2 regions of the Paenibacillus taichungensis genome follow, and region 2 is predicted to be linked to the other one. Evidence: a T-box and tRNA genes for the amino acid it is inferred to sense, from the RefSeq annotation. Region 2 holds a T-box; the other holds one or more tRNA genes.
What was found. A T-box is a leader RNA that pairs with one kind of tRNA and senses whether it is charged. The one in region 2 lies ahead of ACR1R9_RS02385 (valine--tRNA ligase), so its partner is inferred to be a tRNA-Val.

Region 1 (3,416 bases), 730 kb from region 2:
CCATATCAGACGGAGAAATTTGGTAACGAATGCTGCCAAGGTCCCCTGCTTTTACCTTCTGTACCCATTTCGGCTCGCGAATCAATTCCCGTCCGAGTGCAGCCAAAGTTGCCCCGGCGTTGATAACTTCTTCTGCGTCTTCCGGCCGCTCAATCGATCCGATACCGATCAGAGGTTTTTTGTGATCCAAAACCCGGACGAATTTAGTTAAGATCGGCTCTTTGTCATCGGGGTGATTTAATGATGTTCGTTTGTAACTTCCCATCGACAGATGAATGTAATCAACTCGCGTGTCTGTCAGAGCCTGGGCAAACGCCAAGGAGTCCTTGAGCTGGATGCCCGGCATATGAATTTCTTCCGGTGAAATCCGATAACCGAGGATGAAAGGTTTATCCGCATGGGCATCGATAACCGATGCAACCTCCTGAATGACTGCCAGCGGAAATCGCATACGATTTTCAAAGCTGCCACCCCACTGATCGGATCGTTGATTGGAATTGACGGAGAAAAATTGCTGCAACAGATACGTATTGGCCCCGTGAAGCTCTACTCCGTCAAAACCAGCTTGTATGGCCCGCAAGGTTGCCCTGCCGAAGTCCTTAATAATGCTTTCGATTTCCTCAGGTGTTAATTCACGCGGCGTCTCCGAGCCGATTGGATGTGCGGCAGCGATTGCACTCGCACTGGTGGGTTGAACACCTCTTAGCGTTTTGGAGTTCGTTTTGCGCCCTGCATGAAAGATTTGCACAATGGCTTTCGTTCCGTCTTTCTGAATGGCCCTTGCAATTTTGGACAGTCCTTTGATTGTAGAATCACTTGCGATGGATAGCTCACCTTCGAAGCCTTTTCCCCCTTCAGTTACGTATGCAACACCCGTAATGATCATACCAGGGCCACCAGCCCGTTCGGCATAATAATCGACTTCATCATTGGTAATTGAACCGTCGAAGAAACTGGACATCGTTGTCATCGGTGCCATGACCACTCTATTTTTTAGCGTAAAACCATTCGCAAATGTATAAGGCTGCAAGAAATTACGATTACTATTTTCCATATATATTCTCTCCCTTTATTAGGCTTGTTCGCCCTTGTCTCTGTTTCATGAGTTATTGTATAGTAGGGTGAAAAAAGAGTATAGTATGCACTTAAAAGGTAGATACTATCTAAAAGGAGAGTGGAATATGGAAACTGCTGAGGAAGTAAACGTTAAACCATTTTCACATGCCATGTCCTTGATCGGCGGAAAATGGAAAATGCATATCTTGTTTTGGTTATGGAAAAAAGAAACATTGCGATATGGAGAATTGAAAAGAGCCTTGGAAGGCATTACGCATAAAATGCTAAGCTCTCAGCTAAAAGAATTAGAGGCCGACCAATTAATTATCCGTACAGAGTATCCACAATTACCGCCAAAAGTAGAATACTCTTTGTCTCGTGAAGGATTAACGCTGATGCCTGTGCTGGAAATTCTCTGCGATTGGGGTAAACAGAATCTTGCTGATTTGCATAAGAGTTAGTGAACGTAGCGCAGCGAAGTATATAGCTTATTTCTTTTAATTTTCGTTCCCAATTGTCCCCCAAGACTTCATCATGTCATCTCAAAAAAACTAAACAAAAGAAAAAAGCCCTTGCTGCGCAAGGACTTTTTGTTATGATCTGTAGTGGGCTCGAACCACTGACCCCTACCCTGTCAAGATAGTGCTCTCCCAGCTGAGCTAACAGATCATGATATCTAATTGTTCTCCAATCAAGTAACAGTATCATACCAAGTAACCGTGTTCATTGTCAATCGTTATATTGGTAATATTTTATTCGAATTGGTGCACAATAAAGGAAAGATTACCATTTTGATGACGAGGTGACTTCCATATGAGGAACATGAAAGAACGTAAACTGCGTTTATTTATCATAGCCAAAAACTTAGCCTGTTTGATTGCGCTTGTTGCATTAATATACGTTTCTGTCGGTTGTAGTTTAGAACGGGATGAACACACTGTACAATTCCAACAGTTGAAAGTACCCAATGAGGTTAATGATGACCTGCCCGTTTGGCTGGATGTGTATTCCAAGTCTGTTGTGCATGACGTTTACTCCCCACAAGGCAATGTTGAAGTCTTACCCTGAGGAACATGATGTCGCATTTCACTCATCTTCGTCCCACTTTTTGGAATATGCCTTCTTGGTCACATAATATAACAAAGCAATCATTCCGGCCGACATCAAAAGTGTGATTGCCATCACTCCCGCCATACCCATGGTTCGCACCTCCTCTCCCAGTATGTTCCAGACTTAACTATACAGGAAAAGCATTTTTTTGTATAATTCAGTCTGATAGCGTAGAGCAGAAAGAAGGTATGGAATTGGCAGCTGAGATTAGTTATGTAACAACTGAAGAACAACTCCAGAAAGCACTGGATATTCGTAATAATGTTTTTGTAATCGAGCAGCAGGTACCTGCTGACATTGAGATTGATCAATATGATATTATCAGTCCTGATGTGCATCACGTATTGTTGAGTAAAGATGGACAGGCTGTAGCCACGGGGCGCCTGATCTATTACACCAAGGATACCGCCAAGATGCAGCGCATCGCTGTACTCAAATCTCATCGTGCGTTCGGTTATGGACGTGTGTTGCTGTTAGCCATGGAAGAACGGGCACGTGAATTGGGATTAGCCTACTCTGTTTTGGACGCGCAATGCCAGGCGCAGAAGTTCTATGAAAAGCTCGGATATGAAGTGATTTCGGAAGAGCCTTTTTATGATGCAGACATTCTGCATGTTCGTATGCAAAAGAGCTTGTAGATATCCTCTGCGTGCGATATGAAGTTATGTTATGCATACTTTTTTTTGATCCGGACAGGCTAAAGAGGTAACCAGATTCCTATTTGGTCAGATAAGGAGAGTGTGACATCATGGATCAAACGACACGCGAAAGCTTCACAGCAGTTCAAAAAAATGGTGACGGCGATCTGACTGCGTTCCAAACTTCATCTGGACGTGTGCTGGATTACCAACAGGCACTGGCAGAAGTAAAAGCAGGAGCAATTGCAGGTGTGAACGTCTTTAAAGGCAAAGACGGCGAAATGTACATTCGCGGCGACGCAGACGGCGACCCAACCAATAACCTTGATCAACTTCCTATCTTCTAATAGATGTTACGATGCCTAACAAGGCGCCAATCCGGCATTCCGGGTTGGCGTTTTTTACGTTTTAATATTCGGTAAAATATTTCACGGCATCGCCAGCAGGCTGGCTTTTGCGAATGGGTTGTGGTGCCTGCTCCCATGCTTGCAAAATGAGTATACCTTCGAGCGTAGACTTGTTCTCCCATACAATATGCTGCCTGCGCTCAAGCTCCAGCAGTGACTCATGAATGAACGCCTTGCTTCTTCCCGTCTTATTCTCCAGCTCATC
Region 2 (3,416 bases):
CTGCCAGATCTCTTCCGAAATGTACGGCATGAACGGATGAATCAGGCGCATAGTCTGATCCAGCACATAAGCAAGCACCGATTGTGTTTTCTTCTTGGCAACCGGATCTTCCCCATAGAAGGACAACTTTGCAAATTCAATATACCAGTCACACAGGTCATCCCAAATAAAGTTATACAGCAAACGGCCTGTTTCTCCAAATTCATATGCTTCGATTAGACGCGTAATATCACGAGAAGTTTCGTTCAGGCGGTGCAAAATCCAGTAATCCGCTGTTCCGAGGTCTCCACTAATATCACGATCTTCATAGGTGAACCCTTCCAGATTCATCAAAGCGAAGCGCGATGCATTCCAGATTTTATTGGCAAAGTTACGAGCCTGTTCAACCCGCTCCCAGCGGAAACGGAGATCCTGACCCGGAGTGCTGCTTGTAGAGATCATGTAACGCATTGCATCTGCACCATATTTCTCAATCACATCCAACGGATCAACACCATTGCCTAGCGATTTGGACATCTTCCGTCCGTCTGCATCACGAACAAGACCGTGCATCAGCACATCCTTGAACGGAACCTCTTCCGTGAACTCCAGAGCGGTAAAGATCATACGAGCCACCCAGAAATAAATAATGTCATACCCTGTTACGAGCACACTTGTCGGGTAATAACGTTTCAGATCTTCCGTATCTTCCGGCCAGCCTAATGTAGAGAATGGCCATAATGCGGAGCTGAACCATGTATCCAGAACGTCTTCATCCTGTCTCAGCTTGCGTCCAGCGTATTCTGGCAATGTTGTCGGATCTTCAGCAGATACAATAACTTCTCCAGTCTCCTCGTCGTACCAGGCAGGAATACGATGACCCCACCACAATTGACGAGAGATACACCAGTCACGAACATTCTCGATCCAGTTCAGATACGTTTTCTCAAAACGATCCGGAACAAAATGAACCCCTTCACCGCTTTGTTGCTTCTCAATCGCTTTTTCCGCGAGTGGCTTCATCTCAACAAACCACTGTGTCGACAAATACGGCTCAACGACAGCTCCTGTACGTTCGCTGTGTCCAACCTGATGCGTATGATCCTCGATGTTGATCAATACGCCCTGTTCTTGCAGGTCGGCAACAATCTGCTTACGGCATTCGCTGCGATCCAGTCCCTGATATTTGCCTGCTTCGGCATTCATCGTACCCGTCTCATCCATCACCGTAATCTGTGGCAGATCATGACGAAGGCCCACTTCGAAGTCATTCGGATCATGAGCAGGCGTAATTTTCACGGCGCCGCTTCCGAAATCTTTATCCACATACTCATCTGCAATAACCGGAATTTCGCGTCCGATAATAGGCAGAACAAGCACCTTGCCAATCATATCTGCGTAACGCTCATCCTTCGGATGAACAGCAACTGCCGTATCTCCCAGCATCGTTTCCGGGCGAGTTGTCGCTACTGTAACATACCCACTTCCGTCTTTGAGCGGATAACGCAGATGGTACAAGTGACCCTGAACTTCTTTATATTCAACCTCAATGTCGGACAGTGCAGTCCGGTTCACCGGGTCCCAGTTAATAATTCGTTTGCCTCGATAAATGAGGCCTTTTTCATACAGTTGAACAAACACTTTACGTACAGCCTGGGATAGACCTTCGTCCAGTGTAAAACGTTCACGCGAGTAATCGAGCGACAAGCCCATTTTGCCCCATTGCTGACGAATGGTTGTTGCGTATTGATCCTTCCAGTCCCATACCTTCTCCAAGAACTTTTCGCGTCCCAGATCATAACGAGTCTGACCTTCTTCACGCAATTTCTGCTCTACTTTAGTTTGTGTAGCAATACCTGCATGGTCAGAACCCGGCAGCCACAGTGCATCATAGCCCTGCATCCGCTTGGTACGAATCAGAATATCCTGCAGTGTAAAATCGAGCGCATGCCCGATATGGAGCATTCCGGTTACGTTCGGGGGTGGGATTACAATCGTATAGGGTTCAGCATCTTTACGCTGACCCGCCTTAAAATATCCATTTTCCATCCAAGTGGAATACCATTTTTGTTCCGCAGCTTTCGGATCATATGTGGTTGGCATTTCTGTTGCAGCTGAATTTTTTTGTTCAGACATGTGTCATTCCTCCGTTACTTATTCATCATCGCCAAAAAACAAAAAAACCTTTCATCCATCAAAGGACGAAAGGTTAGCTTTCGCGGTACCACCTTTGTTTCACGCAGATAGAAAGATAGACTACCGCTTCTATACTTACGTGACACTTCAAGCAGATAACGGCTGCGACCGGCCCATCCTACCTTAGGAATGAATGATACTAAAGTTACTCATCCCTTGTATTCAAACAGGCAACTCCCGGGCGACTTCGATCAGTTGGTTCCTACGGAATTTCCCAGCGCTACAATTCCGCTCTCTGAAAGGTCATACTGTCTACTACTCCCGATCCACGTTGTTCTTCAAAAAACCTAAACACATCATACCCTGCCCGTGCCCGATAGTCAACCTGACAACAGCGGAAAAAGCGCGCTGCAATGCAGGTTGAGGGCAGACAAAGCAAAAACCCGCCATCCTCAAGGGATCACGGGTCGAAATGGTGATTAAACCTGCCTACAGGTTAAGGGATATATAGAATTTGTCCTTCTTCCACAACCTGTTCGGAAAGACGATTATACAACTGGAGCTCTCGGGTACTTAACTGATATCGGTCTGCAATGGTATCGAGCGTCTCTTCACGCTGTACAATGCATAACTTTACTTTACGGAACGGGGTCTGGTCGACAATGGTGCCGAGAAACAGGTTCTTCCACTCGACATCTTCAGGCTGATATGCTTCCTCCTGCAGGACTCCAGCAAGCGCCTCTTGCTCTCGTTCTGCCTCCGCCTCCCGTGTTACTCTGCCAGAGGATAACAAGGAGGAGATGCCAACGCCCTCTTCCTGTTTGGGTGCAGATTCTCTCTTGCTGCCAAAAGCAACCTTAAGCTCCGGCTTGTCTTCCGTCTCAGCCACAGGTTCAGGGATAAACGATTCTTTTTCAGCGGGCTCATTCGTCTCTACCGCTTCAAGAGGAGGTCTGTCTTCCTCCGAAATTTCCGATTCAGACGCTGCAAAGACATCCTGCCAGTTCTCTGACTGCGAACTTGCCGGAACATCTGCAACTGCGTGCTCCTCCTGCTTTGGTTCAGATCGAGCAGATTCAAAATGCCATACGTCTGGTGCTGCCAGTTCATCCGAATGCTGCAGTTCCAGTTTGGAATCGGCCTGCTCCGAATTCCTTAAGTTCGTATGTAAGGTCTCGACGGAAGGCTCGGACCAAACAGACTGCTCTTCAGCCAGAGGAAGCAAAGGCTCAGATTCAGGGTAAGAAGCCAACCTGTCGGCTGTCTCCGCCAAAAAAGACGAAACTGGAGAAGGCGTATCG

Region 1: it has a tRNA-Val gene. The T-box ahead of ACR1R9_RS02385 (valine--tRNA ligase) is inferred to sense a tRNA for this amino acid. The anticodon was not compared.

The regions. Positions count from the first base shown of each region.
Region 1 covers NZ_CP194720.1:1,238,411-1,241,826, reverse strand. Annotated here, with positions in the region: gene ACR1R9_RS05750 (NADH-dependent flavin oxidoreductase) at 1-1,054, opposite strand, end outside; gene ACR1R9_RS05745 (winged helix-turn-helix transcriptional regulator) at 1,182-1,517, shown strand; tRNA gene ACR1R9_RS05740 (tRNA-Val) at 1,653-1,725, opposite strand; gene ACR1R9_RS05735 (hypothetical protein) at 1,879-2,124, shown strand; gene ACR1R9_RS05730 (GNAT family N-acetyltransferase) at 2,361-2,804, shown strand; gene ACR1R9_RS05725 (DUF3892 domain-containing protein) at 2,915-3,151, shown strand; gene ACR1R9_RS05720 (hypothetical protein) at 3,213-3,416, opposite strand, start outside.
Region 2 covers NZ_CP194720.1:506,826-510,241, reverse strand. Annotated here, with positions in the region: gene ACR1R9_RS02385 (valine--tRNA ligase) at 1-2,115, opposite strand, end outside; T-box leader at 2,174-2,453, opposite strand; gene ACR1R9_RS02380 (LysM peptidoglycan-binding domain-containing protein) at 2,612-3,416, opposite strand, start outside.